Regions from separate parts of the Streptomyces syringium genome, predicted to be linked through region 1. Evidence: riboswitches for the same ligand, from Rfam matches in the RefSeq annotation. Region 1 holds a riboswitch; each other region holds the start of a gene.
What was found. Region 1 has a riboswitch for cobalamin ahead of metE (5-methyltetrahydropteroyltriglutamate--homocysteine S-methyltransferase). Riboswitches for the same ligand answer to the same signal wherever they lie in the genome.
Positions count from the first base shown of each region.

Region 2: another riboswitch for cobalamin. It lies ahead of JO379_RS01885 (ABC transporter substrate-binding protein); the one in region 1 lies ahead of metE (5-methyltetrahydropteroyltriglutamate--homocysteine S-methyltransferase).
Region 3: another riboswitch for cobalamin. It lies ahead of JO379_RS28490 (CoA-acylating methylmalonate-semialdehyde dehydrogenase); the one in region 1 lies ahead of metE (5-methyltetrahydropteroyltriglutamate--homocysteine S-methyltransferase).
Region 4: another riboswitch for cobalamin. It lies ahead of JO379_RS01860 (GHMP family kinase ATP-binding protein); the one in region 1 lies ahead of metE (5-methyltetrahydropteroyltriglutamate--homocysteine S-methyltransferase).

Region 1 covers NZ_JAGIOH010000001.1:7,075,438-7,083,068, forward strand. Annotated here, with positions in the region: gene JO379_RS30710 (MFS transporter) at 1-159, opposite strand, end outside; gene JO379_RS30715 (endonuclease/exonuclease/phosphatase family protein) at 453-1,328, opposite strand; cobalamin riboswitch at 1,645-1,837, shown strand; gene metE (5-methyltetrahydropteroyltriglutamate--homocysteine S-methyltransferase) at 1,990-4,317, shown strand; gene JO379_RS30725 (hypothetical protein) at 4,493-4,837, shown strand; gene JO379_RS30730 (histidine phosphatase family protein) at 4,865-5,452, opposite strand; gene JO379_RS30735 (CbtB domain-containing protein) at 5,754-5,978, shown strand; gene JO379_RS30740 (CbtA family protein) at 6,000-6,770, shown strand; gene JO379_RS30745 (TetR/AcrR family transcriptional regulator) at 6,899-7,489, opposite strand; gene JO379_RS30750 (DUF2867 domain-containing protein) at 7,539-7,631, shown strand, end outside.
Region 2 covers NZ_JAGIOH010000001.1:399,717-407,347, forward strand. Annotated here, with positions in the region: gene JO379_RS01875 (MFS transporter) at 1-805, shown strand, start outside; gene JO379_RS01880 (class I SAM-dependent methyltransferase) at 805-1,554, shown strand; cobalamin riboswitch at 1,610-1,792, shown strand; gene JO379_RS01885 (ABC transporter substrate-binding protein) at 1,823-2,851, shown strand; gene JO379_RS01890 (FecCD family ABC transporter permease) at 2,917-3,978, shown strand; gene JO379_RS01895 (ABC transporter ATP-binding protein) at 3,975-4,880, shown strand; gene JO379_RS01900 (ferric reductase-like transmembrane domain-containing protein) at 4,808-5,821, opposite strand; gene JO379_RS01905 (MMPL family transporter) at 5,949-7,631, opposite strand, start outside.
Region 3 covers NZ_JAGIOH010000001.1:6,480,947-6,488,577, forward strand. Annotated here, with positions in the region: gene JO379_RS28475 (transglycosylase SLT domain-containing protein) at 51-794, shown strand; gene aceA (isocitrate lyase) at 983-2,266, opposite strand; gene JO379_RS28485 (short-chain fatty acyl-CoA regulator family protein) at 2,624-4,033, shown strand; cobalamin riboswitch at 4,094-4,268, shown strand; gene JO379_RS28490 (CoA-acylating methylmalonate-semialdehyde dehydrogenase) at 4,474-5,973, shown strand; gene JO379_RS28495 (acyl-CoA dehydrogenase family protein) at 5,970-7,124, shown strand; gene JO379_RS28500 (enoyl-CoA hydratase/isomerase family protein) at 7,121-7,631, shown strand, end outside.
Region 4 covers NZ_JAGIOH010000001.1:390,990-398,620, reverse strand. Annotated here, with positions in the region: gene JO379_RS01870 (ATP-grasp domain-containing protein) at 1-600, opposite strand, end outside; gene JO379_RS01865 (cysteine synthase family protein) at 597-1,619, opposite strand; gene JO379_RS01860 (GHMP family kinase ATP-binding protein) at 1,616-2,455, opposite strand; cobalamin riboswitch at 2,779-3,002, opposite strand; gene JO379_RS01855 (MMPL family transporter) at 3,177-5,393, shown strand; gene JO379_RS01850 (sensor histidine kinase) at 5,399-6,574, shown strand; gene JO379_RS01845 (response regulator) at 6,576-7,238, shown strand; gene JO379_RS01840 (VOC family protein) at 7,262-7,631, opposite strand, start outside.

The sequences.
Region 1 (7,631 bases):
CTCCATGGGCGAGGCGTCGAGCTCGATGACGGCCACCAACGGCAGTGCCACGACGGTCACTTGAGCGCCGACCTGGCTCACCGCTGCCCCGGAGAGCAGTAATCGGAAGTCGTAGTTCCGTAAGAGCCCTGAGCACACGGGCTTCACTGACGAGGACATTTGGCAGACATTTGGTGATGAGGGTGGGCACAGTCAAAATGATCCGGGCACTTCCGGCCAGTTTTGTTCGTAATGCGGACAACTCGTGGTGACGTTGGGGCGAAAGGTTTCACACCGTTGTTTGAACGTCACCCAGGGTGGCCTGCGGCGGAAGGGTTTTCTGCGGTTCTGGTGCGCCAAGGGAGGCCTGATGTTCGAATGTCCGATAGTCGGTGCCGTGCCCGGGGTGGATCGGTTCAAAGTGGTGACACTCGGGCGGCTTTGAGATAAGCGGCCATGAAACAGGCGGCGCCCTACAGCTCCAGGTCCGCCTGCACCGGCAGATGATCGCTGGGGAACTGCCCGCCCTGCTGGAAGACGTTGATGGCCGCGCGCCGGGTCCGTACCCGGGGCGAGGTGAGGATCCAGTCGATGCGGTCGCCGTCCGGCACGAGCGGCCGGTAGCCGTGGAAGGTCGCGTACTGCGCCCCGCGCTGATCGGCCGTGTCCCAGGAGTCCACGAGCGAACCCTGTTCGAGCATCGTGTCGTAGACGGGGTTGCCGTGTGCGGGGACGTTGAAATCGCCGGTGACGATCCGGGGCAGGGCCGGATCCAGACCGCGCAGCCGGGTGGTGATCAGCGCGGCGGAGCGCTCGCGCGCGTTCTGATGGGCGTGGTCGAGATGGGTGTTGAGGGCGTAGCACTCGCCCCCGGTGAGCAGATCGCGGAACCGGACCCAGGTGACCATCCGGATCACAGTGTTGCCCCAGGTCGCGGAGCCGATCAGATACGGGGTGTCGGAGAGCCAGAAGTGGTCGTACGCGACGGGGGCGAGCCGCCGCACGTCGTGGAAGACGGCGGTGAACTCATCGCGGCTGCCTCCCGCGCGGCCCGTGCCGACCCAGGCGTAGCGCGGCCCGAGATCGTCGGCGATGTCGCGCAGCTGCGCGTACAACCCCTCCTGGGTGCCGAGGAGATGAGGGCGCTCGTGGCGCAGCAGCGTGCGCATGACGGGCCGCCGATCGGCCCAGGTGTTCGGCGGGGTGTCGGAGGCGTAGCGGAGGTTGAAGCTCATCACCCGCAGCGGACTCCGGCCGCCACCACCCCCGACGGGCCCGGCCGCGGCCGACGCGGCCACGGCCCGCAGCGCGGTGCGGCGGTCGAAAGGAGCGTGCGCGAAGGCGGTCACGGCGACTCCAGGGTCCGGGCGGGGTCCGGGCGTACCGGAGATTCTCATGCGTCACATGGACCGCCCGCAACGGTGCCGTGGGCGGCGGGTGCGGCCGCCGCGGCGGTGACCACCGGGGTGCCGCACGCCCGTGCCTCCAGGGCGGACAGGCCCCGCCCGGGCCGCCGCCCGGCACGTCGGGCCGGGCGTCCACGCCGTGCCGGGTCGGCACGCGCGGAGTGTCCACCGGCGGATACCGGCCACGCGTCAAGATCGAATCCTTGCGCGGATTCCCCTACCGGTCCTTCCGCATTGTGTCTAGGGTGGGGGACGCAGCTGGTTCGCCCCGCCCGCCAGGCGGGAGCGTCGCAAGAGGGAACCCGGTGGAAATCCGGGACTGCCCCGCAGCGGTGAGTGGGAACGACCGCCGTCATACGCACTGGACGCCCACGCGTCCGGGAAGCGACGGCCAGTAGGTGCCCGGCGGCCCCAAGGCCCCAGGGCGCGCCCGCGAGTCCGAAGACCTGCCACTGCCCGCGCGCCACCCGCGTGCGGTGATCTCGGTGGCCCCGAGGGAGGGCCGGCGGTGGCAGGCAGGTGTGCCCAGCGCGCCCGCCCTCTTCGTCGTCCCTTCGCGCCCGGGTCCGCCGTGGTCATTCCGCGACTCGCGAAGGAGAGTTCCGTGACCGACCGCAACACCACCCCGCCCTCCCGGGCCACCGTCCACGGCTACCCCCGGCAGGGCCAGTCCCGTGAGCTGAAGAAGGCCATCGAGGGCTACTGGGCGGGCCGCGTCACCGCCGACGCCCTGCACACCACCGCCGCCACTCTGCGCCGCGCCGCCTGGCGCCGGTTGACGGAGGCCGGCGTGGACGAGGTGCCCACCGGCGACTTCTCGCTCTACGACCACGTCCTGGACACCACGGTCATGGTCGGCGCCATCCCCGAGCGGCACCGCGCCGCCGTCCGGGACAACGCCCTGGACGGCTACTTCGCCATGGCCCGCGGCACCCAGGAGGCCCCGCCGCTGGAGATGACGAAGTGGTTCGACACCAACTACCACTACCTCGTCCCCGAACTGGGCCCGGACACCGTCTTCACCGCCGACCCCGCCAAGCCGCTCGGCGAGCTGCGCGAGGCCCTCGCCCTCGGCCACACGGCCCGCCCCGTCCTGGTCGGCCCGGTCACCTACCTGCTCCTCGCCAAGCCCGCCCCCGGCGCCCCGGCCGACTTCCAGCCCCTCACCCTCCTCGACCGGCTGCTCCCCGTGTACGCCCGGGTGCTGGCCGAGCTGCGGGCCGCGGGCGCCGAGTGGGTCCAGCTCGACGAGCCCGCGCTCGTCCAGGACCAGTCGCCGGCCGTCCTCAGCGCCGCCACCCGCGCCTACCGCGACCTGGGCGCGCTCGCCGACCGGCCCCGGATCCTGGCCGCCACCTACTTCGACCGCCTCGGTGACGCCCTGCCCGTCCTCGCCAAGTCACCCGTCGAGGGACTGGCCCTGGACTTCACCGGCCCCGCCGCCGCCAACCTCGAAGCCCTCGCCGCGGCCGGCGGCGTGCCGGGCAAGCGCCTCGTCGCCGGCGTCGTCGACGGACGCAACATCTGGATCAACGACCTCGAACACTCGCTGGCCACCCTCGCCACCCTCCTCGGCCTCGCCGGCCGGGTGGACGTGGCCCCCTCCTGCTCGTTGCTGCACGTCCCGCTCGACGCCACCGCCGAACGCGACGTGGACCCCCAGGTCGCCCGCTGGCTCGCCTTCGCCCGCCAGAAGACCGAGGAGATCGTCACCCTCGCCCGCGGACTGAACGAGGGCACGGACGTCATCGCCCCGCAGCTCGCCGCCAACCGCTCCGCCCGCGCCTCCCGCGCCGCCTCGGCCCTGACCCACGACCCGGCCGTCCGGGCCCGTGCCGCGGCCGTCACCGAGCGGGACACCCGCCGCCCGCAGCCGTACTCCGAGCGGACCGCCGCCCAGCGGGCCCGGCTGGGTCTGCCGCTGCTGCCCACCACCACCATCGGCTCGTTCCCGCAGACCACCGAGCTGCGTACCGCCCGCGCCGATCTGCGCGCGGGACGGATCGACGCCGCCGGCTACGACGAGCGCATCGCCGCCGAGATCCGCGACGTCCTCGCCTTCCAGGAGAAGGCCGGGCTGGACGTCCTCGTCCACGGCGAGCCCGAACGCAACGACATGGTCCAGTACTTCGCGGAGCGGCTCACCGGCTACCTCGCCACCCAGCACGGCTGGGTGCAGTCCTACGGCACCCGCTACGTCCGCCCGCCGATCCTGGCCGGCGACATCTCCCGCCCCGAGCCCATGACCGTGGCCTGGACGAGCTACGCCCAGTCGCAGACCGAGCGCCCGGTCAAGGGCATGCTCACCGGCCCCGTCACCATGCTTGCCTGGTCCTTCGTCCGCGACGACCAGCCGCTCGCCGACACCGCCCGCCAGGTCGCCCTGGCCCTGCGCGACGAGGTCTCCGACCTGGAGGCCGCCGGGACCGCCGTCATCCAGGTCGACGAGCCCGCGCTGCGCGAGACGCTGCCGCTGCGCACCGCCGACCGGCCCGGCTATCTGGCCTGGGCGACCGAGGCGTTCCGGCTGACCACCGCGGGCGTCCGGGCGGACACCCAGATCCACACGCATATGTGCTACGCCGAGTTCGGCGTCATCATCGGTGCCATCGAGGAGCTGGACGCCGACGTCATCAGCCTGGAGGCGGCCCGCTCGCACATGCAGGTCGCCGACGAACTCGCCGTGGCCGGATACGGACATGAGGTGGGCCCGGGCGTCTACGACATCCACTCGCCCCGGGTGCCGGGCGTCGAGGAGACCGCCGGCCTGCTGCGCAAGGGGCTCGGTGCCATTCCCGCCGAGCGTTTGTGGGTCAACCCCGACTGCGGCCTGAAGACACGGGGCTGGAGCGAGGTCCGTGACTCCCTGGAGCATCTGGTCCGGGCGGCCCGGCAGGTGCGGGCCGAGCTGACCGGCGCCGACATGCGCTGACGCCGGTCGCCCTCCGCCCTGATCAGGGGGTGACAGCGGGCGTGGCCCCGGCACCGAGGTGCCGGGGCCACGCCCGCTGTTCACGGCCAATCCCGCTCAAGTGGCCCAAATCGCAACGGACTCTCATGATTGACTGCCCCCACCGGTCATGCCCCCACAGGAGAGGACGGCCACGATGAGCAGGCGCCCCGAGCCGCGTCGAATGATCATCGGTGGGGAGGAGGCGGTGGTGGTGGCCCCCGAGGAGTACGAGCGCCTGGCGACCACCCGCAGACAGGTGGGCGCGCAGGGCGCCCGTATCCGCGTCCTCAAGCACGAACTCCAGCATGCCCTGGCCCTGTTGACGGCCGTCGAGTCCTTACTGGCCGACGTCCCGCACGGCCGTCCGGGGCCGCCCTTCGACGGCGGGGGCGGCGGTGACGCCGGTCATCCGGCGGCCTCCTGCGTCCGCTGCGGGCTGCTGGAGCTGATCCACCGGAGGCCGTCGGCCGGGACGCGGGGCGGGCTGACCGCCCTGTGAGCCCCGGTGCGCCCCGGTGCCGGTTCATCAGGCCGGTGGTGCCGGCTCCGGGGTGAGCGGGCGGCCGCAGCGCAGGTTCCAGCGTCCGGCCCGGCCGGTGAGTTCGGTCAGCGACAGCGGGGGCACGTCGAGCCGCCAGAAGAGCCGCGGGGACAGCCCCAGCGCGTGCACGACCGCCGCGCGGACCACCGCGGGTTCCACGACGGCGAGCAGCCGGCCGTCGTCGTCGGTCCGCCCGTCCAGCCAGGAGCCGACCCGGCCGACGAGGTCCAGCAGCGACTCGCCGCCGTGCGGCGCGGCGCCGGGGTCCGCCAACCAGGCGGCCACCGCCTCGGGTTCGGCCGTGGACAGCTCGGCCAGCCCCCGCCCGCGCCAGCCGCCCACCTCGAGGTCCCGCAGCTCGGGCACGGGGGCGGGGGACAGGCCGAGCGCGGCGGCCGTCCCGTGGCAGCGCGGGGAAGGGGCGCAGAGGGCGGCCGACATCCGGGGCAGACCGCCGGCGGCGGCGCGGGTCTGCCGGGCCCCGGCGTCGTCGAGCGGGGACCCGTCGTCGAAACGGGCCTCGCGCAGTGCGGCACTCATCGCCGGTGAGAGCAGCGTCACACGTACGGTCATGGTCCTCAACTCTCCTCCCGGGCGGGCCCGGTCGGCCCGCGCCCAGCAGACCACGAGGGGGCGAGCGGGGCGCGCGCGGGGGTGCGCCTCCGCACGCCGTAGCGCCCCGGTCGCGTACACGGTACGGTCGCGTGTACATGACGACGGTGTGACGGAAGTCCGGTGAGAACCCGGCACGGTCGCGCCACTGTGTACCCGGCGAACGCCCCCGATCCACGCGGGGCGCTGGCAGGGAAGTCAGACCCGGCACCGTCGTTGACAGCACCACGATCGGGACGCGTGTTCCCCAGGAGGTTTTGCCATGGCCCAGTCAGCCGCCCCCGCGACCGGTACCCCCGCCGTACCGGCGATCACCCCGATCTCCCTGAAGGAGATCGCCCCGTGGACGCTCTTCTTCGGGATCCTCGCGCTGATCCTGCTGTACTTCGTCGGCGCCGAGCAGGGCGCCACCGCCCTGATCTCCGGTGAGGGTGTCCACGAGTGGGTGCACGACGGCCGTCATCTGCTCGGCTTCCCCTGCCACTGAGAGACCAGGGGTCAAGAGCTCGTGAACTCCATTTCCGTACGGGCCCTGCTCGTACGCGGCATGCTCGCCGGCCTCGCCGCCGGCGCGCTGGCGCTGCTCACGGCCTATCTGCTCGGGGAATCCCGGGTGGATGCGGCCATCGCCTTCGAAGAGGCGCACAGCCACGACCACGGCGGCGGTGAGGAGCTGGTCAGCCGCTCCCTGCAGTCGACCGCGGGGCTGGCCACCGGCATCCTCGTCTACGGGGTCGCACTGGGCGGTATCGCCGCCCTGGTGTACTGCTATGCGCTGGGCCGCGTCGGCCGTTTCGGCCCGCGCGCGACGGCCGCACTGGTCGCGCTCGGCGCGTTCGTCGCTGTCTATCTGGTGCCGTTCCTGAAGTATCCGGCGAACCCGCCCGCCGTGGGCGACCCGGACACCCTGGACCAGCGCACCGCGCTGTTCTTCCTGATGATCGCGCTCAGTGTGCTGCTCACCGTGGGCACGGTGATCCTGGGCAAGCGGCTGGTTCCCCGCCTGGGCCATTGGTACGCGAGTGTCGTGGCGGGCGCCGCCTTCCTGGTGGTGGTGGGGATCGCCTTCGCGTTCCTGCCCTCGGGCGAGAACGTGCCGGAGGGCTTCCCCGCCGTGCTGCTGTGGCAGTTCCGTCTCGCCACGCTGGCCGTCCAGTTCGTCCTGTGGGCCGGTTTCGGCCTGCTCTTCGGTCACCTCGCGGAGCGCCTGCTCCTCGCCAAGGCGGGGGACCGGCAGGGCGACGAGGCGGCGTCGAGGACGGTCACCGCGGCGAACTGAGCGCGCGGAGCGCACGCCGGAAACACCCCACCTGTCCCGTGGGTCCGGAAAGGGCACGCCCCTGCCGGTCCACGGGACAGTCGCGTTCGGTGCGTCGTCCGGGTGGAGACTGCGCGCCCGCTCAGGTGTCAGTCCCGGCGCAACAGCATGTCGATGATCGAGTCGAGGTGGTGGGCCCGCCCCTGGCCCGGCGGTAGGGCCTCCGGGACGGCGTTGACCAGCTGTCCGTGGCCGAGGAAGCTGGTGTAGCCCAAAGTGCCGCGCAGCCGGGCCTCTTCGGGGTTGAAGCCCAGCTCGGAGAAGAGCTGGGTGAGATAGCCGAGCCGGCGCTCGGTCACCCGTCTCACCACCGTGGCGACCAGCGGGTGCCCGACGGTGGCCAGCAGCGAGACCTCCAGCGGGCTTTCGGTCACCGCCTCGGTCGCCTGGGTGAAAAGGCTCCGCAGCCGCACCTCGGGGTCCGGCTCGGCCGACAGCGCGGCGATGACCGCCTCGGTGCGGGTCTCCTCCCAGCGCAGCAGCGCGGCCTCGATCAGCGCCTCCCGGCTGGCGAAGTGCCAGTAGAAGCTGCCCTTGGTCGTGCCCAGCCGGACGGCGAGCGGTTCGACCGCGACGGCGGCCAGCCCGCCCTCGCCGATGGCGGTGAGCGCCGCGTCCGCCCAATCCAGCGCGCTGAGCCGCTGTCGTCCGCCGGGTTCCCGCAATCGCCGTTGCACCATGACCGTACGCTACCGTACGGTTGAACATACGCCAGCGTATGGAGGGGCAATGCGCACGGTCCGCAACATCCACGAACGCGTCATCGAGGCTCCGGCGGAGACGGTCGGGGCCCTGCTCGACCGGCTGTCGTCCGACGACGAC
Region 2 (7,631 bases), 6.7 Mb from region 1:
CGCGGGCATGGCGGTCGGACCACTGATCGCCGGCCCGTTCGTGCTGTCCTCACCCGGCTGGCTGTTCCTCGCGACGACAGCCCTGTTCCTGGGCGTGACGGCCGGCCACGCGCTGCTGCCCACGGAGAGGACCCCGGTGGGGCCGGCGGGCGGAGCCGTCGGCGCGGACCCGGGGAAGGCCGATGGTCTCCCGGTGAGCAGGGGCCTGCTCTCGGGAGTGGCACCGCTGCCGTTCGCGGCCAATCTGCTGGCCTTCTATCTGTACTTCCACTTCCAGCACTATCTGGCCGTGTTCGCGGTGGAGCGGGCGTCCAGCGAGTTCTACAGCCTGGTGCTGCTCACCTGCTTCGTCCTGGTCATCGTGGTCCAGCCACTGGCCTCCGGCCGGATCCGCCGGATGCCGTACCGGCGGGCGCTGGTGGGGGGCTTCCTCGCGCTCGCCGCCGGAATGGCGGTCCTGTCGGCCGGCACCAGGACGGCGCTGCTGCTGGGCGGCGCGCTGATCACCTTCGGTGACATCGTGTTGTTCCTGAAGAACGACTTGGAGGCCTTGCGCCGCAGTCCGCGCTCCGATGCCGTCGTGTTCGGGCAGCAGCGTCTCGCGGCCGGCCTCGGCGCGTGCGCGAGCGGGATTCTCGGCGGGCAGCTCTACGGTCTCGGCCTCGACGCCGGGGAGACCGGCTGGTTCTGGCTGGCGGCCGCGGCTCAGTGTCTGCTTCTCCCGCCCCTGCTGCTCGCGGTGCGCACGGCACCGGGTGCGGGGAAACCGATCGACTCGACGACGCGAAGGAAGGCCGGTTCCTGATGACACGGACGGACGGGTTCGAGGACGACGAGTTCTGGACCGAGTTCTACGACTTTCTCTTCTCCGAACAGCGCTACAGCCAGGCGGAGGAACTTCTCGACTCCTCTCCCCTGTTGGCCTTCACTCCCGGGGCCCGTGTCCTGGACCTGTGCTGCGGCCCGGGTGTGTTCACCGTTCCGCTGGCGCGTCGCGGCCACCACGTCACCGGCGTGGACCGCAGTCCCGCGATGCTGGAGCGGGCGCGGGAGTTCTGCGGGGCGGCGGGGGCGAAGGCCCGGTTCGTCCGGACCGACGCGCTGCACCACGTCGAGCCGGAGGCCTACGACGTCGTGCTCAACATGTTCACATCGTTCGGGTACTTCGAGGAACACGCCGCCAACATGCGGGTGTTGCGCAACATGCGTGCTTGTCTGGAACCCGGTGGCCGTCTGCTGCTGGACGTGGCGGGCAAGGAGCTCCTGGCCCGTAAGGTCGTGCCGCCGAAGGTCGTCCACCGGGGCGGTGATCTGCTGGTGCAGACCGACACCGTGCTCGACGACTGGGCCCGGCTGCGCAGCGACTGGGTGCTGGTCCGCGGGGACCGCGTTCGCCGGGCGAGCCTGGTCTGGTTCGTGTACAGCGCGGTCGAACTGCGGGCGATGGCCGAGGAGGCCGGCTTCGAAGAGGTCGAGATCTTCGGTGGCTTCGACGGCCGGCCCTACGACCAGGACGCCGAACGACTGATCCTTCGCGCCTCCCGTCAGGGCTGAATGAGGCGGAGGGGGGCGCGAATTGATCGATCGTGCGCCCTTTCCCGCCTCGCCCGCCACTCGTAATATCACCGGGTCATCGTCGCGACGGGGAATCAGGAAGCCGGTGTGAATCCGGCACGGTCCCGCCACTGTGACCGGGAAGCGATACCTCTGGGGGAGACCACCGCGAGAGCGGTCGGAGGCCAGGGGACGTCGCTCCGGGAGTCAGGACACTGTCCCGTCGCGAGGGCTGTCCGAGGAGCGCGGACTCCGCAGGAGGCATCACATGTACGACGGCATCCACCGTCTTTCCTTTTCGTCCCCCACCCGTCGGCGGATCATCCGTTGTGCGTTGGCTTCGGTCCTTGCCACGAGCTTCCTGGCAGGCTGCGGAGCGACGGACCCTGCGGACGACCGGGCCACGGCCCCGCGGGCGAAGGGGTTTCCCGTCACCATCGACAATTGCGGCACCCGGACCACCTATCGGAAGCCACCCGCCCGGGTGGTGACCATCCACCAGCACCCGGCCGAGCTGATGCTCGCTCTCGGGCTGAAGAAGGCGATGGTCGGCACGTCGTTCCCCGACTCCGCGGTGCTGCCCGAGCACCGCCGCGACTTCGGCCGGATTCCCGAGCTGGCGAAGAAGGAGCCGTCCTTCGAGACCGTCGTGGACGCCGAGCCCGACTTCGTGTACGGCGGCTACGGTTCCGCCTTCGCGGAGAAGGAGGGGCGATCCCGCAAGGTGTTCGCCGAGGCGGGCATCGACACCTATCTCAACCGCGAGTACTGCGGCAAAGGCCGCGTGGCCATGGCGGACGCCTACGAGGAGGTCCGTACCATCGGCCGGATCTTCGGCATCCAGGGCAGGGCCGACGACCTCGTGACGCGCCTCGAGGAACGCGTCGCCAGGACGACCGAAGCGGTCGAAGGCAGCCGGCCGGTGCCGGTGTTCGTCTACGACAGCGGGGACAAGGCGGCCTTCACGGCAGGCGGCAAGAGCCTGGGCACGGAGATCATCCGGCTGGCCGGAGGGCGCAACGTGTTCGGCGACCTCGACGAGGTCTTCGGTGACGTCTCCTGGGAGCAGGTCGTCGAGCGCAAACCCGAGGTCATCGCCATCTACGACTACCGCGGTTCGGGCAGTGTCGAGCAGAAGAAGAAGTTCCTCCTGTCCCACCCCGCCCTCGCCGACGTGCCCGCCGTCAAGAACCAGCGGTTCACGGTACTGCCGCTGACCTCGACCCTGGTCGGTGTGCGGCCCCCCTACGCGGTGGAGGATCTGGCCCGCCGACTGCATCCCGAGCGGTTCCGGTGACGGCCCGTCCGTCGGCCGTGGCGGACACGGCCGACACGGCATCCCGGCGCTCCAGGACGGTCCGGATGCCACCGCGCGGACGGCGCAAGGTGCCCTATCCGCTGGTCCTGGTGCTTCTCGGCGCTCTCCTGCTGGTCTCGGTGACGGCCGGGCTGACCATCGGCTCGGTGAACGTGCCGCCCGGTGAGGTGTGGGGCATCGTCGCCCACCGCGTGGGGGCGCCGTGGCCGGAGCCGGCCTGGACCCGGGCGCGCGAGACCATCGTCCTCGACGCCCGGGCTCCCCGGGTACTGCTCGGCGCGGTGACCGGCTCCGGGCTCGCGGTGGTCGGCACGGCCATGCAGGCCCTGGTCCGCAATCCGCTCGCGGACCCGTATCTGCTGGGCGTGTCCTCGGGCGCCTCGCTGGGGGCGGTCCTGGTCATCGTTTCCGGTGTGACCCTGTTCGGCACGCTGTCGCTGTCGGTGTCCGCCTTCGCGGGAGCCCTGCTCACCCTGCTGCTGGTGTACGCGACCGCCCGGGCCACCGGTCGGATCACCTCCGTCCGGCTGGTGCTGTCCGGAGTCGCCGTCGCCGCCGTCGCGACCGCCCTGACCGACCTCGTGCTGCTGACCGCCGACCGTGGCAACCAGGCCCGCGAGGTGCTCGCCTGGACACTCGGGGGCCTCGGCGGAGTGCGGTGGGACACCCTCTGGCTGCCGGCGGGCGCACTGCTGGTGGCCGTCGCGGTGCTGATCCTGCGGGCCCGGTCGCTCAATCTGTTGCTGGCGGGCGAGGAGGCTGCCACCACCATGGGGCTGGATGTGGCGCGGTTCCGCGGCCGGATGTTCGTGCTGCTCTCCCTCGTCACCGGTGTCCTGGTGGCGGCGGCCGGGCCCATCGGCTTCGTCGGGCTCATGCTGCCGCACATCGTTCGTCTCTTCGTCGGCGGGGACCACCGTCGCGTCCTGCCGGCGGCTGCTCTGGCGGGGGCCGTCTTCCTGGTGTGGGCCGACATCACGGCCCGTACGGTCGCCGCACCGCAGGAGATTCCGGTCGGGGTGCTGACCGCCCTGTGCGGTGGCCCCTTCTTCCTGTGGCTGATGCGCCGGGACGCCCGGCGGGGCACCGGCCAGGGGGTGGAATGAGCGCGACCGAACTGTGCGTGGAGGGCCTCACGGTCACCGCCGGGGCACACCGCCTCATCCACGACGTGTCCGTGAACGCCGCCCCCGGTGAGGTGGTCGGGGTGGTGGGGCCCAACGGCAGCGGCAAGTCGAGCTTGTTGCGCACCGTCTACCGGGTGCTGCGCCCCGACACCGGGCGGGTGATCGTCGACGGGGCGGACGCCTGGCAGCTGCCCGTACGGCGGCTGGCACGCACGCTGGCGGCGGTGGTGCAGGAGCCCGGCGCCGATTTCGATCTGGTGGTGCGCGACGTGGTGGCCATGGGGCGCACTCCCCACAAACGTCTGCTCGACGGGGACACCGCCGAGGACACCCGGCTGGTGGATTCCGCACTGGCACGGGTCGACGCGACGGAGCTGTCGGACCGCCCCTTCGGCCGGCTCTCGGGGGGCGAGCGACAGCGCGTACTGATCGCGCGGGCACTGGCCCAGCAGCCCACTCTCCTGGTTCTCGACGAGCCGACCAACCACCTGGACATCCGGCATCAGATGCAGGTGCTGGGGCTCCTGCGCCGACTGCCCACCACGGCCCTGGTCGCGCTCCACGATCTCAACCTGGCCGCCTACTACTGCGACCGCCTCTACGTGCTGCGGGACGGCGCGGTGGCGGCATCGGGGCCGCCCCGGGAGGTGCTCACCGCCCGGCTGCTCGCCGAGGTCTACGGAGTGACGGGAGAGGTCACCCTCCATCCCAGGACCGGCGCGCCCCACGTCACCTTCTTCCCCGAGGAGACGGCATCGGGCGGGGACGTGGTGGTGGCCGAGAAGCCGGCCGCGGCCATCGACGGGCGTCAGTCCGAGCCGTGGTCGTGCGGCGCCTGCGGCGAGGGGGCGGGTGCGGGGCGTTCCCGGCCGCCGTCGTGACCCGAGGCGACCACGGCGACGAGGCCCACGAGCACCGCGCCGACCGCGACCCGGCCCGCCACCCGGGCTGCCCATGCCGGGAGCCGGGGCGGAGACGGCCGGTCGGTGCCGCCTCCGCGCCGGCCGGGCCACGTGAGCCGTTCGGCGCGGCGGGCGGGGCGCAGCAGCCGGAGCAGGAGCAGCGCGGCGACGGGGAGTTGCAGCAGCCACAGCGCGGTGCGCGGCCACTCGGCGTACCAGACGTTGGTGCCGTACAGCAGGGTGTGCCAGACGCTGAGGACGTAGACGACGACGATGAAGCGGTGCAGCCTGCGCCAGGTGTGCGGGCCTATACGGTGCCGGACGTAGAAGAGCAGGCCCAGGGGGATGGCGAGATAGAGGGCTCCCTGCCCGATGGGGATGGCGAGCCGACCGGTTCCCGAGGAGTATCCGCCGGGCACGAAGGTGTCCACGAACGCTTCCCAGAAGCGCTCGGTCCACGTCGATTCCGCTTTGTAGCGCACGAGTTCCGCCGCGAACATCAAGGCGTGGGCGACCATCAGCGCCAGGGTGGTGAGGCTGGTGACACGGTGCCAGCGTTCGAGCCCGGCCCTGGAGATCGGCAGCCGGCCGGGCCGGGGACCGGAGAGGAGCAGCCCGAGCATGATCGTGATCCAGGCCCACAGCAGTCCCGACCAGCCGAACGCCTGGCTGAGGAAATACATCCAGTAGGCGCCGGCGTCCTTCATGAAGGGCATGACCGCGACCGTCGAGGACTCCCCCGAGCGCACGCGCGCGAAGAGGAACAGGAACACGGTCGCGGTGACGGCCAAGGCGGCGCAGACATCGGGTACGGCGGACCGTGCGTCGGCCTTCAGCGCGGGCCCGCCGCGACGCCGAGGACCGTCGGGCTCGCGTACGCCCTCTTGACTGCCGGAAGCGGATGCCGCGTCAGGACTCATACGCCGATCCTTCCGCGCGGGGGCCTGCCGTGTCCCAGGATCACCGATTCCGGTCCGCGTGGCTTGTGTTGACGGGAGCCTGCGAGGCATCCGGGGGCCGCCCGCTGAGGGGTGCGGGCGGCCCCGGTCAGGGGCGGCGTCCGCGCCCCTTCGGCATTCCTGACACCGCTCGCCTGCCTCCCGGCAACCACCAGTTCGCCTGGCCCGCGAGAGTCATCAGACCGGGCACCAGAGCCCCCCGCACCACCACGGCGTCCACCAGGACAGCCAGAGCCAGTCCCACCCCGGTCAGTTTGAGCGAGGCGACCTCAGAGGTCGCGGGTCCGGCCATGGCGGCGGCGAAGACAAGAGACGCTGCCGTGACCAGTCGGCCTGTTCGCTGCATTCCCACGACGACAGCCGAGGTGTTGTCACCTGACGCGAGATACTCCTCCTTGATACGCGCGACGATGAAGACCTCGTAATCCACCGACAGCGCGTAGGCGGTCGCCAGCAGGAAGACGGTCGTCGTGGCGAAGAGGTACCCGGGGACGTGGAAGTCACCGACGACATCCCGCAGGTGCCCGTCCTGGAACACGTACACCAGACAGCCCAGCGTCGCCGTCAGGCTTGCCACCGCCACCACCACGGCCTTGAGCGGTACCAGCAAGCTGCGGGTGAACAGCGCCATGAGCACGAACGTCGCAGCCGCAATGAGGCCACAGCACCAGGGTGAAGCACGCCGAATGGCGGACAGGGTGTCCACCGCCTGCGCCGCCTCCCCGGCGACGAGGACATGACCGTGGGCAGGAAGAGTGCGCAGCCGCTGTACCAGGGCCGCCGATTCCTCCGCCCCAGGGTCGGAACGTGAAGTGACGACCAGCACCGGGCCGCCCGGGGAGTGACCGGTGAGGGTGCGGACGGCGGCCGCCTGGGGCAGCGCCGACACGCTACGGGCGTAGCCCTCGACGTCCTCGGGCGGTGTCCCTCGCGGAAGGCCGACGAGCAGTTCTCGCTCCGGTGCCGAGGCGAAGTCATGACGGATCGCCACAGCTGCCGTACGGGTCCTGCTGTGCTGGGGGAGATCGTCAGCGCTGTCCGGGCCAAGGGTGACATGCCATGCGGGCAGGGACAGCGCGGCCAGCACGCAGGTGCCGGCGAGTGCGGCTGCGACAGGCCGTCGGGTGACGGCCAGAGCCACTCGGCGCCAGCCCTGGCTTCCTTCGGGGCCGAAAGCGCCGTGCCTGCGGAGGCGAGCGAACAGGTCGAACCGGTCGATGTGCCGTCCGAGGAGCGCCAGCAGGGCCGGGACCACGGTCACGGACGCCGCTGCGGAGAAGACCACCACCGCGATCGCGGCCCAGGCGGCCGAGCGCAGGAACAGGAAGGGGAAGAGCAGCAAGGCGGAAATGGATACCAGCACGATGCTCGCCGAGACGACGACGGAGCTGCCCGCCGTGCGGACGCTGCGAGCGATGGCATCCCGCGGAGGGGCGCCGGCCGCGGATTCCTCGCGAAAGCGTGAGACCACCAGGATGCCGTAGTCCACCGCCAGGCCGAGCCCCAGAGCGGTGGCGATGTTCGAGGCGTACACCGAGACCTCGGTGAAGGAGGTCAGCAGCCGGAGAAAGGCCAGGGTGCCCGCCGTGGCGATCAGCGCACTGATGACCGGCAGCAGCGCTGCGACGAGGGATCGGAAGACGAAGAGGAGAAGGAGGGCACAGGCCGGCGCGGAGATCAGCTCCGCCCTGAGGAGGTCGGCGCGGTTGTCCTCCAGGGTCTCGGCGTGTGTCCATGCCGTTCCGGTGGGCGTGATCTTCACCGGCCCGCG
Region 3 (7,631 bases), 590 kb from region 1:
GCGCCGATCCGGCCAGTGCGACTCACGCGATTGGAAGAGGTTCAGCCAGCATGCGCTCCACCACCACCGGTACCGCCCGTCTGACCACGGCCCACAAGCTCTCCGCCGCCGGCCTGACCGCTGCCGCGGGCGCTGCCGCCCTGGCCTTCGCCGTCACCCCCGGCCAGGCCGCCGAGACCCCCTCCATCGCTGTGAAGCCCGTCGCGTGGACCACCACCGACCTCGGCGCCCACGACCACACCGCGCAGCAGTCCGACACCGCCGCCGCGAAGGCCAAGACCCAGGCCAAGGCCGCGACCGACGCCGCTGACGCGAAGAAGAAGGCCGACGCCGCCGCGAAGGCCAAGGCCGACAAGACCCGCGCCGAGAAGCAGGCCGCCAGCCGCTCCGAGGCCCGCACCCCCGTGAAGCCCGCCGCCCCCGCCAAGCCGGCGGCCCCCGCGAAGCCTGCGGCTCCGGTGAAGAAGGCGTATGCCGACAATCTCGACGGGTGGATCAAGGAGTCCCTGGACATCCTGAAGTCCAAGAACATCCCCGCCAGCTACGAGGGCATCAAGCGCAACGTGATGCGCGAGTCGACCGGCAACCCCCGCGCGATCAACGACTGGGACATCAACGCCGCCAACGGCGTCCCCTCCAAGGGCCTGCTCCAGATCATCGACCCGACCTTCAAGGCCTACCACGTCGAGGGCACCTCCTGGGACCCCTACGACCCGGTCGCCAACATCACCGCCTCCTGCAACTACGCCGCCGACAAGTACGGCTCCATGGACAACGTCAACTCCGCCTACTAAGGGAGTCGACACCGCACGCCGAAGGGCGGCAGCACCCCACCCGGTGCCGCCGCCCTTCGGCGTATCCCCAAGCGGCCCGGGCCCCTCAGCCCCGGCCGTGACCCGGGCCCCTCAGCCCCGGCCGTGACCCGGGCCCCTCAGCCCCGGTCGTCTGTGTGGCCCCGCCCCCGCCCCGCCCCCGCCGTGGCCTAGTGGAACTGCTCCTCCTCCGTGGAGCCGCGCAGCGCGAGCGTCTCCGCGGCGGGGTTGAGCGCCGTGCTGACCTGGTCGAAGTAGCCCGTGCCGACCTCGCGCTGGTGCTTCACGGCGGTGAAGCCGTGCCGCTGGTCGGCGAACTCCCGCTCCTGGAGCTCCACGTAGGCGGGCATGCCGTGCTCCGCGTAGCCCCGGGCCAGGTCGAACATGCCGTGGTTGAGGGAGTGGAAACCGGCCAGGGTGATGAACTGGAAGCGGTAGCCCATCGCCCCCAGCTCGCGCTGGAACTTGGCGATCTGGTCGTCGTCCAGCGCGGCCCGCCAGTTGAAGGACGGCGAGCAGTTGTAGGCGAGCATCTGCTCGGGGTACTCGGCGTGGACGGCCTCGGCGAACTCGCGCGCCTGCGCCAGGTCGGGGGTGCCGGTCTCCATCCACAGCAGGTCCGCGTACGGCGCGTAGGCGAGGCCCCGGGAGATCACGGGGCCCATGCCGGGCTCGACGCGGTAGAAGCCCTCGGCGGTGCGCTCGCCGGTGCAGAAGCGGGCGTCGCGCTCGTCGACGTCGGTGGTCAGGAGATTGGCGGCGAGCGCGTCCGTACGGGCCACGATCAGGGTCGGCACATCGGCGATGTCGGCGGCGAGGCGGGCCGCGTTGAGGGTGCGGATGTGCTGGGAGGTGGGCACCAGGACCTTGCCGCCGAGGTGGCCGCACTTCTTCTCGGACGCGAGCTGGTCCTCGTAGTGGATGCCGGCCGCGCCCGCCGCGATCATCGCCTTGGTCAGCTCGAAGGCGTTCAGCGGGCCGCCGAAGCCGGCCTCGGCGTCGGCCACGATCGGGACCAGCCAGTCGACGTCCGCGCCGTCACCCTCGGCGGTGGCGATCTGGTCGGCGCGCAGCAGTGCGTTGTTGATGCGGCGCACCACGGTCGGTACGGAGTTGGCGGGGTACAGGCTCTGGTCGGGGTAGGTGTGCCCGGCCTGGTTGGCGTCGGCGGCGACCTGCCAGCCGGACAGGTAGACGGCCTGCAGTCCGGCCTTGACCATCTGCACGGCCTGGCCGCCGGTCAGCGCGCCGAGCGCGTGGATGTAGTCACGCTCGTGGAGCTGACGCCACAGCCGCTCGGCGCCGCGCCGGGCCAGGGTGTGCTCCTCCCGGACGGTGCCGCTCAGCCGCACCACGTCCTCGGCGCCGTACGAGCGCCGCACGCCCTGCCAGCGCGGGTCCGTCGCCCACCGCTGTGCCAGCTCCTCGGCCGTCGTCGTCCCTGTCTGCGCCATGACCGTCTCCCAGTGTCGCCGTGTCGCGTCGATCCCGCGTCGATCCCGCGTCGAAGCCGCTCGGGCTTCTGCCAAGAATGCGAAGGGAAGTGCTTCCCCTGGTAAGTGCGGCCCGCCGTGCCCCCATCGAGCGGGCAATGTTGAGATCCGGGGGCTCCGGCGGGCCGTGCTAAGACTCTGGCAGTGGCACTCGGTGCCATCAACCATGGCGGGCTGCCAAGTTCTGTGAATCTTCCCGAGCATGTTTGCCAACCTTGCCAAGGTCTCCTGTCCACAAGCCGCTTGCTCCCGGCTAGGGTGGCCGCACGGAGCCGGGGGCGGCCGAAGGGGCCTGGTGAGCAAGAACATGAGCAAGGCATGAGCAAGACATACGCGGGGGTGCGGCTGCGGCGGCTGCGCGAGGAACGGCGGCTCAGCCAGGCCCACATGGCCCGGATGCTCGCCATCTCACCCAGCTACCTCAATCAGATGGAGCACGACTCCCGCCCGCTCACCGTGCCCGTACTGCTGCGGCTCACCGAGGCGTTCGGCGTGGACCCCGGCTTCTTCTCCGAGCGTGACACCGGCCGTGTCCTGGCCGACCTGCGCGAAGCCCTCGCCGACGAGGTGGCCGCCGCCCGCGTCTCTCCCGCCGATCTGTCGGAACTCGCCTCCCGGCTGCCCGCCGTGGCGGCGGTGCTGCTCGACCTGGGCCGGCGCAACCAGGTCCTGACCGAGCGGCTCGCGGAGGTCGCCGAGCGCCGCGGCACCGACGACCCGGACCTGCCGCGCTCCCCGCACGAGGAGATCCGCGAGTTCTTCTACCGCCGGCAGAACTACCTCCACACCGTCGACACCGCCGCCGAGGAACTGGCCGCCGAGATCGGTATCCGGCCCGGCGAGGTGCTGCCGGCCCTGGCCGCCCGGCTCGCCGAACGCCACGGGGTCCGTATCGCCGCCGACGCCGACCGCCTCCACACCTACGACCCCGGTGCGCGGGTGCTGCACCTGTCGAACCGGCTGCGCCCCGGCCAGCAGGCCTTCCGGATGGCGACGCAGCTCGCCCTGCTCGAATACGACGGGGAACTCACCCGGCTCGCCTCGGAGGACTACGAGGAGGGCTCGGCCGTCCGGCCGCTGGCCCGGATCGGCATCGCCAACTACGTCGCCGCCGCGCTGATCCTGCCGTACCGGGAGTTCCACGCCGCGGCGGAGGAGCTGCGGTACGACATCGAGCGGCTCGCCGACCGCTTCGGGCTCGGCTACGAGACCGTCTGCCACCGGCTCAGCACGCTGCAGCGCCCGCGGCTGCGCGGGGTGCCCTTCTCGTTCGTACGGGTCGACCGCGCGGGCAACATGTCCAAACGGCAGTCGGCCACCGGCTTCCACTTCTCCCGGGCCGGCGGCACCTGCCCGCTGTGGAACGTCTACGAGGCGTTCGCCTCTCCCGGCCGCATCCATGTGCAGATCGCGGCCATGCCGGACGGGCAGCGCCATCTGTGGACCGCCCGCACCGTCACCCGGCACCGGGGCGGCTGGGGCGAGCCCGGCAAGACCTTCGCCATCGGGCTCGGCTGCGAGATCCGCCACGCCTCCCGGCTCGTCTACTCCGACGGGCTCGATCTCGACAACGCCTCGGCCGCCACCCCCATCGGCATGGGCTGCCGGATCTGCGAACGCCTGGACTGCCCGCAGCGGGCCGTCCCGCCGCTCGGCCGGCCCCTGGCCGTCGACGAGAACCGCAGCACCTTCGTGCCGTACCCGGTACTGGACACCGGGCCTCGCTGACACACCGGGGCCAGGAGAAGCCAGCAGACCCTGGACTTACTAGGACGTCCAACTATATGTTCGGGGGACAAGGTCCGCGGTGCAGGGAAGCCGGTGTGAAACCGGCACGGTCCCGCCACTGTGACCGGGGAGTCCGTCCTCGCGGTACACGCCACTGACGAGCGGGATGTCGGGAAGGCACGGGGACGCGCGCTGATCCGGGAGTCAGGATACCGGCCGCGGAACGTTCCGTGTTGTCCACGAGGATGGAGCAGACACGCATGGCACCGGTCCGTACCCACGACCCTGGTGATCCGGCGCGGCGAGCGGCTGCACCCGCTTCCTGACGGCTCTTCGCCCTTCGCGTCCCGCGACCCGTCGGCGGCCCGCGCGCAACTCGCGCCCGCCGCCCGATGCTTCGCGCCATCTTCGGATCTCACCTGACGAGAGCAGGCTCTCCCATGGTCCGTGAACTCACCCATTTCATCGGCGGCAGGCACACCCCGGGAACATCGGGTGCCTACGGCGATGTGTACGACCCCAACACCGGCGCCGTGCAGGCCCGGGTACCCCTGGCGAACCGGGCCGAGACGGAGGCGGCCGTCGCCGACGCCGCCGAGGCCCAGCGGGAGTGGGGCGAGTGGAACCCGCAGCGCCGGGCCCGCGTCCTGCTGCGCTTCCTCCGGCTCGTCGAGGGCGAGAAGGACTCCCTCGCCCGGCTGCTGTCGTCCGAGCACGGCAAGACGGTCCCCGACGCGCTCGGCGACATCCAGCGCGGTCTGGAGGTGGTGGAGTTCGCGGCCGGCATTCCGCACCTGCTCAAGGGCGACTTCTCCGACAACGCCGGGACCGGCATCGATGTGCACTCCCTGCGCCGCCCGATCGGCGTGACGGCGGGCATCACCCCGTTCAACTTCCCCGCGATGATCCCGCTGTGGAAGGCCGCCCCGGCCATCGCCTGCGGCAACTCCTTCGTCCTCAAGCCCTCCGAGCGCGACCCGTCCGTCCCGCTCCGGCTCGCCGAGCTGTTCCTGGAGGCGGGCCTGCCGCCCGGCGTGCTCAACGTCGTCAACGGCGGCAAGGAAACCGTCGACACCCTGCTCGAGGACCCGCGGGTGCAGGCGCTCGGCTTCGTCGGCTCGACCCCGGTCGCCGCCCGCATCTACGCCACGGCCGCCGCCCACGGCAAGCGGGCCCAGTGCTTCGGCGGCGCCAAGAACCATCTGATCGTGATGCCGGACGCCGACCTCGACCAGGCCGTCGACGCCCTGATCGGCGCGGGCTACGGCTCGGCCGGGGAGCGCTGCATGGCGATCTCCGTCGCCGTGCCCGTCGGCGAGGACACCGCCGACGCGCTGGTCGCCCGCCTCAAGGAGCGGATCGGCACCCTGCGGATCGGCCGGTCCGACGACCCGGACGCCGACTTCGGCCCCCTCGTCGGCCGCGACGCCGTCGACCGGGTCACCGGCTATGTGGACCTCGGAGTGGAGGAGGGCGCCGAACTCGTCGTGGACGGGCGCGGCTTCACCCTCGCCGGGCACGAGAACGGCTTCTTCGCCGGTGCCTCCCTCTTCGACCGGGTCACCCCGGACATGCGGATCCACCAGGAGGAGATCTTCGGGCCCGTCCTGTCGGTGGTCCGCGCGGCGGACTACGAGCACGCGCTGCGGCTGCCCTCCGAGCACGCCTTCGGCAACGGCGTCGCGATCTTCACCCGCGACGGGGACACCGCCCGCGACTTCACCCGCCGTGTGGACACCGGCATGATCGGCGTCAATGTGCCGATCCCCGTGCCGGTCGCCTACCACACCTTCGGCGGCTGGAAGCGGTCCGGTTTCGGCGATCTGGGCCAGCACGGCCCGGACGCCATCCGCTTCTACACCCGCACCAAGACCGTCACCTCGCGCTGGCCCTCCGGGGTCAAGGAGGGCGCGAGCTTCACCATCCCCACGATGGGATGAGCGCCATGACGACAGGCCTCACCGAGGAGCAGCTCGCGCTGGCCGGGACGACGCTGGACTTCGCCCGGGAACACCTCGCCCCGCACGCCGTCGCCTGGGACCAGGACAAACACTTCCCCGTCGACGTGCTGCGCAAGGCCGCGGGGCTCGGGCTCGGCGGCGTCTACGTAAGCGAGGCCGCGGGTGGTTCCGGACTCACCCGCGCGGACGGAGTGCTGATCTTCGAGGTGCTGGCCACCGGCTGCCCCTCGATCGCCGGCTATCTCTCCATCCACAACATGGTCGGCTGGATGATCGACCGCTACGGGGACGAGGCCCAGCGCGCCCGTTGGCTGCCCGGGCTGTGCTCGATGGACACCCTCGGCAGCTACTGCCTGACCGAGCCGGGCGCCGGCTCCGACGCCGCCGCGCTGCGCACCCGGGCCGTACGCGACGGGGACTGCTACGTCCTGACCGGCGTGAAGCAGTTCATCTCCGGCGCCGGTGCCGCCGAGGTGTACATCGTCATGGCGCGCACGGGCGGGGAGGGACCGGGCGGTATCTCCGCGTTCGTCGTCGAACGGGACGACCCCGGGCTGTCCTTCGGTCCGGACGAGAAGAAGATGGGCTGGAACGCCCAGCCCACCCGCCAGGTCGTCCTGGACGGTGTCCGCCTTCCGGCCGGCCGCCGGCTCGGCGCCGAGGGCGACGGCTTCCGCATCGCCATGAACGGGCTCAACGGCGGCAGGCTCGGCATCGCCGCCTGCTCCCTCGGCGGCGGGCAGCATGCCCTGCACCGCAGCCTGGAATACCTCGCCGACCGGGAGGCCTTCGGGGCACCGCTGCTCGACGCCCAGGCGCTGCAGTTCCGCCTCGCCGACATGGCGACCGAACTCGCCGCCGCCCGCGCCCTGGTCCGTCAGGCCGCGGAGGCCCTGGACCGGGGCGACCCTCAGGCGGCCCAGCTGTGCGCCATGGCCAAACGCTTCGCCACCGACACCGGCTACTCCGTCGCCGACCGCGCCCTGCAACTGCACGGGGGCTACGGCTACCTCACCGAGTACGGCATCGAGAAGATCGTCCGAGATCTTCGCGTGCACCGGATCCTGGAAGGAACCAACGAGATCATGCGCCTGATCGTGGCCCGCGGACTGACGGGAGCCGCCCGATGACCCCGACGACGGACAGGACGGAAGGGACGGACGACTGCGTACTGGTGCGCACAGAGGGCCGTGCCGCGTACCTCACCCTCAACCGGCCCAACGCTCTCAACGCCCTCAGCCACACCATGGTGCGCCGCGTCGACGAGGCCCTCACCGTCTGGGAGCACGACCCCGCCGTCGAGACCGTCGTGATCAGCGGCGCGGGCGAGCGGGGGCTGTGCGCGGGAGGTGACATCCGGTCCATCCACGCCGACGCCCGCTCCGGCGGCGACGCCTCGGCGGCCTTCTGGCGCGACGAGTACCGGCTCAACGCCCGTATCGCCCGCTACCCCAAGCCGTACGTCGCCCTCATGGACGGCATCGTGATGGGCGGGGGAGTGGGGATCTCGGCCCACGGCAGCGTGCGGATCGTCACCGAACGCTCCAAGGTCGCGATGCCCGAGACGGGCATCGGATTCGTGCCCGACGTGGGCGGCACCTATCTGCTGGCCCTCGCCCCCGGCGAGCTCGGCACCC
Region 4 (7,631 bases), 6.7 Mb from region 1:
GCTGTAGAGAGGCCCGGAGAAGTACGGCTCCGCGAAGAGGCGGCCGGTCAGCCGCCGCCCGCCGGCCGCGCGCAGGGCCTCTGCGAGCTCCGGCTCGTCACGGGCGAGCCAGACGTTCTGGCTGCCGGTTCCGGCGGTGTCCTTCAGGACGGCGGGGAAGCCCACCTCCTTCCCCAGCCGGCGCGGGTAGTCGGCGTCGGCCCCCAGGGCTCCGGCCTCCACCGCGCGGCCCCTCGTCAGGCCCGCCTCGTAAAGCACGTTGCGCACCCTTGCCTTGTCCCGCGTCAGCTCCAGTACGGCGGCGTCCAGGCCGGGCAGTCGGAAGCGGGCCGTCAGCTCGGCACCGACCAGGGTCCAGGTGTCGGTCGAGCTGATGAGCCCCCGCAGCCCGGGAAGGCCGCAAAGGTCCGCGGCCACGGCGTCCACGTCGAAGGTGTCCATCTCGACCACGTCGAGAGCCCCGTCCGGCAGCTGCCGCAATTCGTGCGCGTAGACGAGCGGGTCACGGGTCAGCAGCCGGATGCGCTCGCCGAGCGCGTCGGCGGCCCGGATCAGGTGCCCCAGGCCGAAGGTGAGGGCTTCGAGGGAGACCACCGTCACGACGCGAGCTCCTTCTGCCGGCCCGGTGCGGGGCTGCGGTTCCAGGCCATCGTCGACCAGGGCATCGACAGGTCCGCCGGCGAGGTGATCTCGGCCGGGCCGAGCGCGGCGGTGTCCAGAGCCTCGCGGTGCCGGGCGAAGACCCGCTCGACGTAGCGGTGACCGGTGTCGGCCCCGATCACCAGATGGAGCCGGCCGGGACAGCGGTGCGCCTCCCAGGAGGCGGCGAGGTAGGCGGCGCCCGTGGACAGGCCGGCGAACACCGCGTGCTCGCGCAGCAGGGCCACGGCTCCCGCCATGGCGTGGTGGAAGTCCATCCAGTGGATCGCGTCGTACAGATGGTGGCGGACGTTGTCGAAGACGATCGAGGAGCCGATGCCGGCGATGATCGCCTCCGGATCGTGGTGGTCCTCGCTGCCGAAGGTGACGCTCCCGAAGGGCTGCAGACCGATCAGACGGACCGACGGGTCACGCTGCCGCAGATGCTCGGCCAGCCCGCCCGTGGAGGCGCCCGACCCGATCCCCCCGACGACGGTCAGCGGCCGGTCCGGGAACGCGGCGGCGACGGTGTCCGCGAACTCCCGGTAGCCGAGATAGTGGATGTCGTCGTGGTACTGACGCATCCAGTGGACGTCGGGACGCTCCGCCAGGATCTGCCGCACCCGCGCCACGCGCAGCTCCTGGTCGAGTTTGAGGTTCTTCGACGGGGCGACCTGCTCGACGGTGGCGCCGAGGATCTCCAACTGGGCACGGGTGGTGGCGTCGACGGTGGTGGAGGCGACGATGTGGCAGCGCATGCCGTAGCGGTGACAGGCCAGCGCCAGTGCCTGGGCGTAGATCCCGCTGGAGCTGTCGACGAGGGTCTGCCCGGGCCGGACCGTGCCCCGGTCGAGGAGCCGTCGCACCGCGGCCAGCGCGGAGTAGATCTTCATCGATTCGAAGCGGGCCAGGACCATGCCGTCGGACAGTCGGACCAGGTGCGGGGACTTGAGAGCGTCGGCGATATGGGCGTGTATCACCCGTAGCCTCCTTGGGCGAATGAGCACTGGTGGCCGAGCGTGTGGAAGAAGCCGGACAGTTCGTCCTTGAGCGAGGGGGAGGGGCGGCGGGCGAAGAGGTAGCCGACGAGGCAGCCGGTGTGCGCGACGAACACACCGTCCGCCCCGAACTCCTCGCGGTGTGCCAGCACGGTCTCGAACGTGGCTTTGGGCAGCACCTCCTGGGAGAGAGCGGCGTCGGCCGTCGCGGAACGGGCGACGGCCGCCGGATCGGCTGCCGAGAACCCCTTGAGCAGATCGGTCAGGCAGCGCTCGTATTCCGCCGACCGCCGCCGGTAGTGCCGCAGCAGCAGCGGCGTCACCACGGCGGTGTCGACGGTGCCGGGCTCCGTGATGAACGCGGTGTGGAAGCCGATGGCGGTTCCCAGGCGGCGGACGACACGGTGCCGGTCACTGAGATACAGCGCGAACTCGTCGAGGAAGACACTGTCCGCGCGTTCGATCGCGGACAGCACCTCGATCACCGCACGCAGGTCGTACGGCAGCGAGAAGACCCGGAACAGACAGCGCAGCGTCGCCACGATGTCGGCGGTGGAACTGGCCATGCCCACACCGACCCGGAGGTCGGAATGGGCACTCCACCGGCCCGGCGGCAGGGTCAGGCCGTAGCGCTCCAGGAACAGCCCGGCGGCCCGAGCCGTCTTCTCGCCCGCCGGGAGGGCACCCGGGGGTCCGGCACCCCGGGTGAAATGCACCCAGGAGTGCCGGTCGACGGGGAACGAGACGAGCGCGATGCGTTGCTCGCCCCCGTGCCGGAGCGGCCCCTGGAACAGCTCCCCCAGGGTGCCGTGGCACACCCCCGAGAAGGTCCGCCCGTCCCGCGCACACGGAACGCGGAGCGTGGGCCCGCCGGTGATGGCCCGATCGGTCTGCGGCGCCTTCCCGGCCGCCGTCCGGGAGGGCGAGGCGGGGGCACGCCCCTGCCCGGAGGACGTCACCGAGGCGGCCTGGGGGCAGGGCGGTGAGGGCCATCGGTCACCAGGACACTCCTTCGCGCGTCGCCGGGATCCCGGGACCGCTGAGGGCACGCGAAGGAACAGCGGACGCCGCCCGGCAAGAGCGCGATGCCCGCCTGTACCCGCCGGCCCACCCTCGAGGCCACCGTGATCAGCGCGTGCGGGCCGCACGCGCGCAGTGGGCAGGTTTCGGACTCGTGGGCCCGCGAGGTCGCACGCGACCTCGCGCCTACCGGCCGTCGCTTCCCGGATCCGGTCTCCCGGCCCGGTGCCGATGACGACGTTCGTTCCCACTCACCGCTGCGGGGCAGTCCCGGACTTCCACCGGGTTCCCTCTTACGCCGCGGCTGCCAGGCGGACAGCGCGAACCGACTGCGTCCCCAGAGTAAAGGGACGGACGCGTGTGCGACAGGGGGCCTGACGGTCCCACCGGGGTTGCCGTGAAAGGGACTTGGGGCGAAGGGCGCCTGGAGACGACCCCTCGTGTCCACCGACCGGTGGACACGAAGTTCAACCGGTCGAGGCTCATGGCGGCGGCACCCCGGCGATCAGCATGTACGGCATGACGACTTTCCCTGTACGCATGGCTCGTTGGAGCGCCGGACACCCGTGGCGCGCCATAGCCGGCTGGTTCCTCTTCGTCGCCCTGTGTCTCGGCACCGGGATCTCGGTGGGCGGCAACGCCGCCACCAGTGAGGACTTCCGCGTCGGCGAAGCGGGCCGGGCGGAGGCCATGGCGGCCGGGGGCGGTCTGCAACAAAGGCCCGTGGAGCGCGTGCTGATTTCCGCGAAGCCGGGCACGGGCACGCTCGACCGGGCCGCGGCGGACACTGCCGCGCGGGACATCACCGCCCGGATGCGCAAACTCCCCGAAGTCGGCGCCGTGGCCGCGCCCGTGCGCTCGGCCGACGGCAGAGCGGTCCGGGTCGACGTGACCATGAAGGGCCCCGAGCTCGACGGCAAGAAGCACGTGGACCCCCTGCGGGCGCAGACCGCCGCGGTGCAGGCCGCACACCCCGGGCTGCGCGTGGAGGAGACCGGCAGCCCCTCCATCAGCAAGGGCGTCGAGAAGCTGCGGGGAGACGATCTCTCCCGCACGGAGCTCATCGCGCTGCCCGTCACCCTGATCACCCTGTTGTTCGTCTTCCGCTCCGTGGCGATGGCCACCGTGCCGCTGCTGCTGGCGCTCTCCTCGATCGCCGCCGCCATCGGCCTGTCGATGCCGGCCTCGCACGCCTTCCCCGACGCCGGCGTCGGCACCAACGTCATCCTGCTGATCGGCCTGGCCGTCGGCGTCGACTACACCCTCTTCTACCTCAAGCGCGAACGGGAGGAACGCGCCCGGGCAGGCGGCCGGCTCAGCTCGCAGGCCGTGGTGGAACTCGCCGCGGCCACATCCGGACGGGCCGTCGTGCTCTCCGGGCTCGCCGTCGCCGTCTCCAGCGCGACGCTGTACCTGGTGGACGACGTCATCTTCTCCTCGATCGCCACGGGCGCGATCGTCGTCACCCTGGTCGCCGTGGTCAGCTCGCTCACCGTGCTGCCCGCGCTGCTGGCCACCTTCGGTGAGCGGGCGGAGCGCCGCGCGCTGCGCAAGGCCGCCCGCGCGGCCGGGCGCGGCACCGCACAGCCGACGCACCCCCCGCAGCCGAAGGCCCGTGCCGGCCGGATCACCGGGGCCGTACTGCGCGCCACGAGCAGGCGTCCGGCCGCCACCCTGACGGTCGCCGTCCTCGCGACCCTCGCCCTGGCCGCCCCGCTACTGGACCTCGAGCTGACCGACATGGGCCGCGAGACCCACTCCCGCTCCATCCCCGCCATGCGGACGTACGACCGGCTCAACCACGCCTTCCCGGAACTGAAGTCCATGCACCAGGTCGTCGTACGCGCCGAGCCGGCCCTCGCCGGCGAGGTGACCGGCGCGCTGCGCGCACTGGCCCGCCGCGCCGAAGCCGACCCGGCGCTCGCCGGCACGGCGGAACTGCGCACCTCACCCGACCGGCGCGTCAGCCTCCTGGAACTGCCCGTACCGCACCACGTGAGCTCCGACGCGGCGCAGACGTCCCTCGAACGCCTCCGCCAGAGGTACGTGCCGGCCACCGTCGGCCAGGTGACCGGCGCCCGGACCGCGGTGACCGGGGACGTCGCCCGCTACGCCGACTACCCCGAGCACCAGAGGCAGAAGCTGCCGATCGTCATCGGGTCCCTGCTCCTGGTGACCTTCGCCATGACGGTGTGGGCGTTCCGCTCACTCGTCCTCGGCCTCGTCGGCGTGGCACTGAACCTGCTCTCGGCCGCCGCCTCGCTCGGTCTGCTGGTGCTGGTCTTCCAAGACGAATGGGCCGAGAGCCTGCTCGACTTCACCTCCACCGGCTCGGTCGGCTCCCGGGTACCGCTGTTCCTGTTCGTGATCCTCTTCGGTCTGTCGATGGACTACCAGGTGTTCGTCATCACCCGGATCCGGGAGGGAGTGCTCCGCGGTGTGCCGACCCGGCAGGCCGTACTCGACGGCATCGGCGGCTCGGCGAGTGTGGTGACCAGCGCCGCCTTCGTGATGGTGACCGTGTTCGCCAGCTTCGTGCCCCTGCACATCATGGAGATGAAACAGATCGGCTTCAGCCTGGCGGTGGCCGTACTGATCGACGCCTTCGTCATCCGCATCGTCATCCTGCCCGCCCTCATGCTGCTGCTCGGCGACAGGTGCTGGTGGCCGTCGCGGAACGGACGCGGAGCACACCACGTCGTCCCGGCCGGGCGCCCGCTCGAAAACGTAGGCTGACCAGCATGAAGCAACGGCCACAGCCCAACGACCGGTTCTGGATACCGACGCTCCACCGGTGGTACACCGTCGCCTGGGTGCTCCTCGGACTGGCGCCCTCCGTCATCGGCGTGCGGAACGATTCCGGAGCGGCCAAATACTGGTCGCTGGCGCTGCTGGCCGTGATCTCCCTCGGCTACGCCACCCTGCGCCTCTTCCCGGACAACGCCGTGGTGCGTCCGCACGTCCAGCTGTGGGTCCTCACCCTCGGTGTGGGGGCGATGGCCGGTCTGCCGGGCGGGGGCGCGGCGCTGTTCATCGTGTCCCTGCCGCAATTCTGGATGTTCGCCGCGGGCCCGGTATCCGCCATTGCCTACAGCGGCGCCGCCGTTGGGGCGGCCGTGACCGCCCGGACCGTTCGGCACATGGAACTCCTCACGGGCAACGTCGCCTTCACCGTCCTCGGCTACGCCGCCGGTGTGCTCGTCGGGCTGCTGGTGCACCGCATCGTGCAGCAGAGTGACGAACGCGCCCGCCGACTGAACACCGAGCTGGAGAACGCCCACCACCAACTGGTCGAGGCCCACCAGCGGCAAGGCGCCGCGGAGGAGAGGGAACGGCTCGCTCGGGACATCCACGACACCCTCGCCCAGGGTTTCGCGTCCATCATCGTGCTCGCCGAAGCGGCCCGGTCCGGTCTCGGCACCGACCTGGGCAAGAGCGCCCAACAGCTGCTCTCGATCGAGCACACCGCCCGCGAGAACCTCGCCGAGGCGCGCGTCCTCGTCGGCTCCGCACCCCAGAGCGGCGTCGCCCCCGGCTCGGTCGCCCGCACCCTGCGCCGCACCCTGGACCGGTTCGCCGAGGACACCGGCCTCACGGTCGACGCGGAGCTGCCGGACGTCGAATGCGACCAGCAGACCCGCATCGCACTCCTGCGCTGCACCCAGGAGTCACTGGCCAACATACGCAAACACGCGGCCGCCTCCACGGCGGGCGTCGTCCTCACCGACCACGGCCACGGCCTGGAACTGGAGATCACCGACGACGGCCGCGGCTTCGTCGTCGCGGACTCCCGAGGCTTCGGCCTCGACGGCATGCGCAAGCGGCTGGCCGAACTCGGCGGCGAACTCACCGTCACCAGCTCCGTCGGCGACGGCACCCGCGTCCTCGCCATGGTCCCCACGAACGGTCAGGTGTGACATGACGGCCGTGACAGCGACAGCAGGAAAGCTCCGCATCATCGTGGTGGACGATCACACGGTGATGCGCGCCGGCGTGGTCGCCCTGCTGGCCTCGGAGCCCGCCATCGACATCGTCGGCGAGGCGGGCGACGGCCGGGAGGCCGTCGAGCTCGCCCGGCGCCTCCAACCCGACGTGGCGCTGATCGACCTGCGCATGCCGGTCCTCGACGGGGTGGCCGCCACCACGGAAATCGTGGCGGGCCGGACCGGGACGCGCGTACTGATCCTGACGACCTACGACACCGACGCCGAGATCGAGCGCGCGGTCGAGGCGGGCGCCATCGGTTACCTCCTCAAGGACACCACGCGCGAGCAACTCGTCGACGCCATCCGCTCCGCCGCCCGGGGCGAGACCGTCCTGGCCCCCCGGGTCGCGCAACGGCTCATGGCCAGAATGCGGCAACCCGCCCTGGTCGCCCTGACCTCACGCGAGCGGGACGTGCTGAACGCGGTCGCCGACGGCCTGTCCAACGCCGACATCGGCAAACGGCTGGTCATCGCGGAAGCCACGGTGAAGACGCACCTGCTGCGTGTCTTCGCGAAGCTCGAGGTGAGCGACCGCACGCACGCGGTGGTCACAGCCCTCGAACGCGGCCTGATCACCCGCCCGGAACGCGGGTAGCTCCGCAGCGGCGGTGGTGTGACCTACTCCCGCTCGGCCACCGCGCGTTCCGCCGCGCTCCTTTCGATACAGAACTCGTTACCGGCCGGATCCGTGAAGACCACCCAGCCGCTGCCGTTCGGCTGGCGCCGGTCGTCGACGATGGCCGCGCCGAGCGCCGACACCCGCTGCACTTCCTCATCCCGCGGCTGGTCGGGTTGCAGGTCGAGGTGTACCCGGTTCTTCAGCGTTTTCGCCTCGGGTACCCGCATGAACAGCAGGGTCGGCTGACCGGCGGGCGCCTCCAGGACGACTTCGTCGTCGCCCGGTTCAGCCTGCGGATCGACCGGGTGCCCGATGACCCTGCTCCAGAACTCGGCCAGCTCGTAGGGCTCGTGCGGCTCGGCGCAGTCG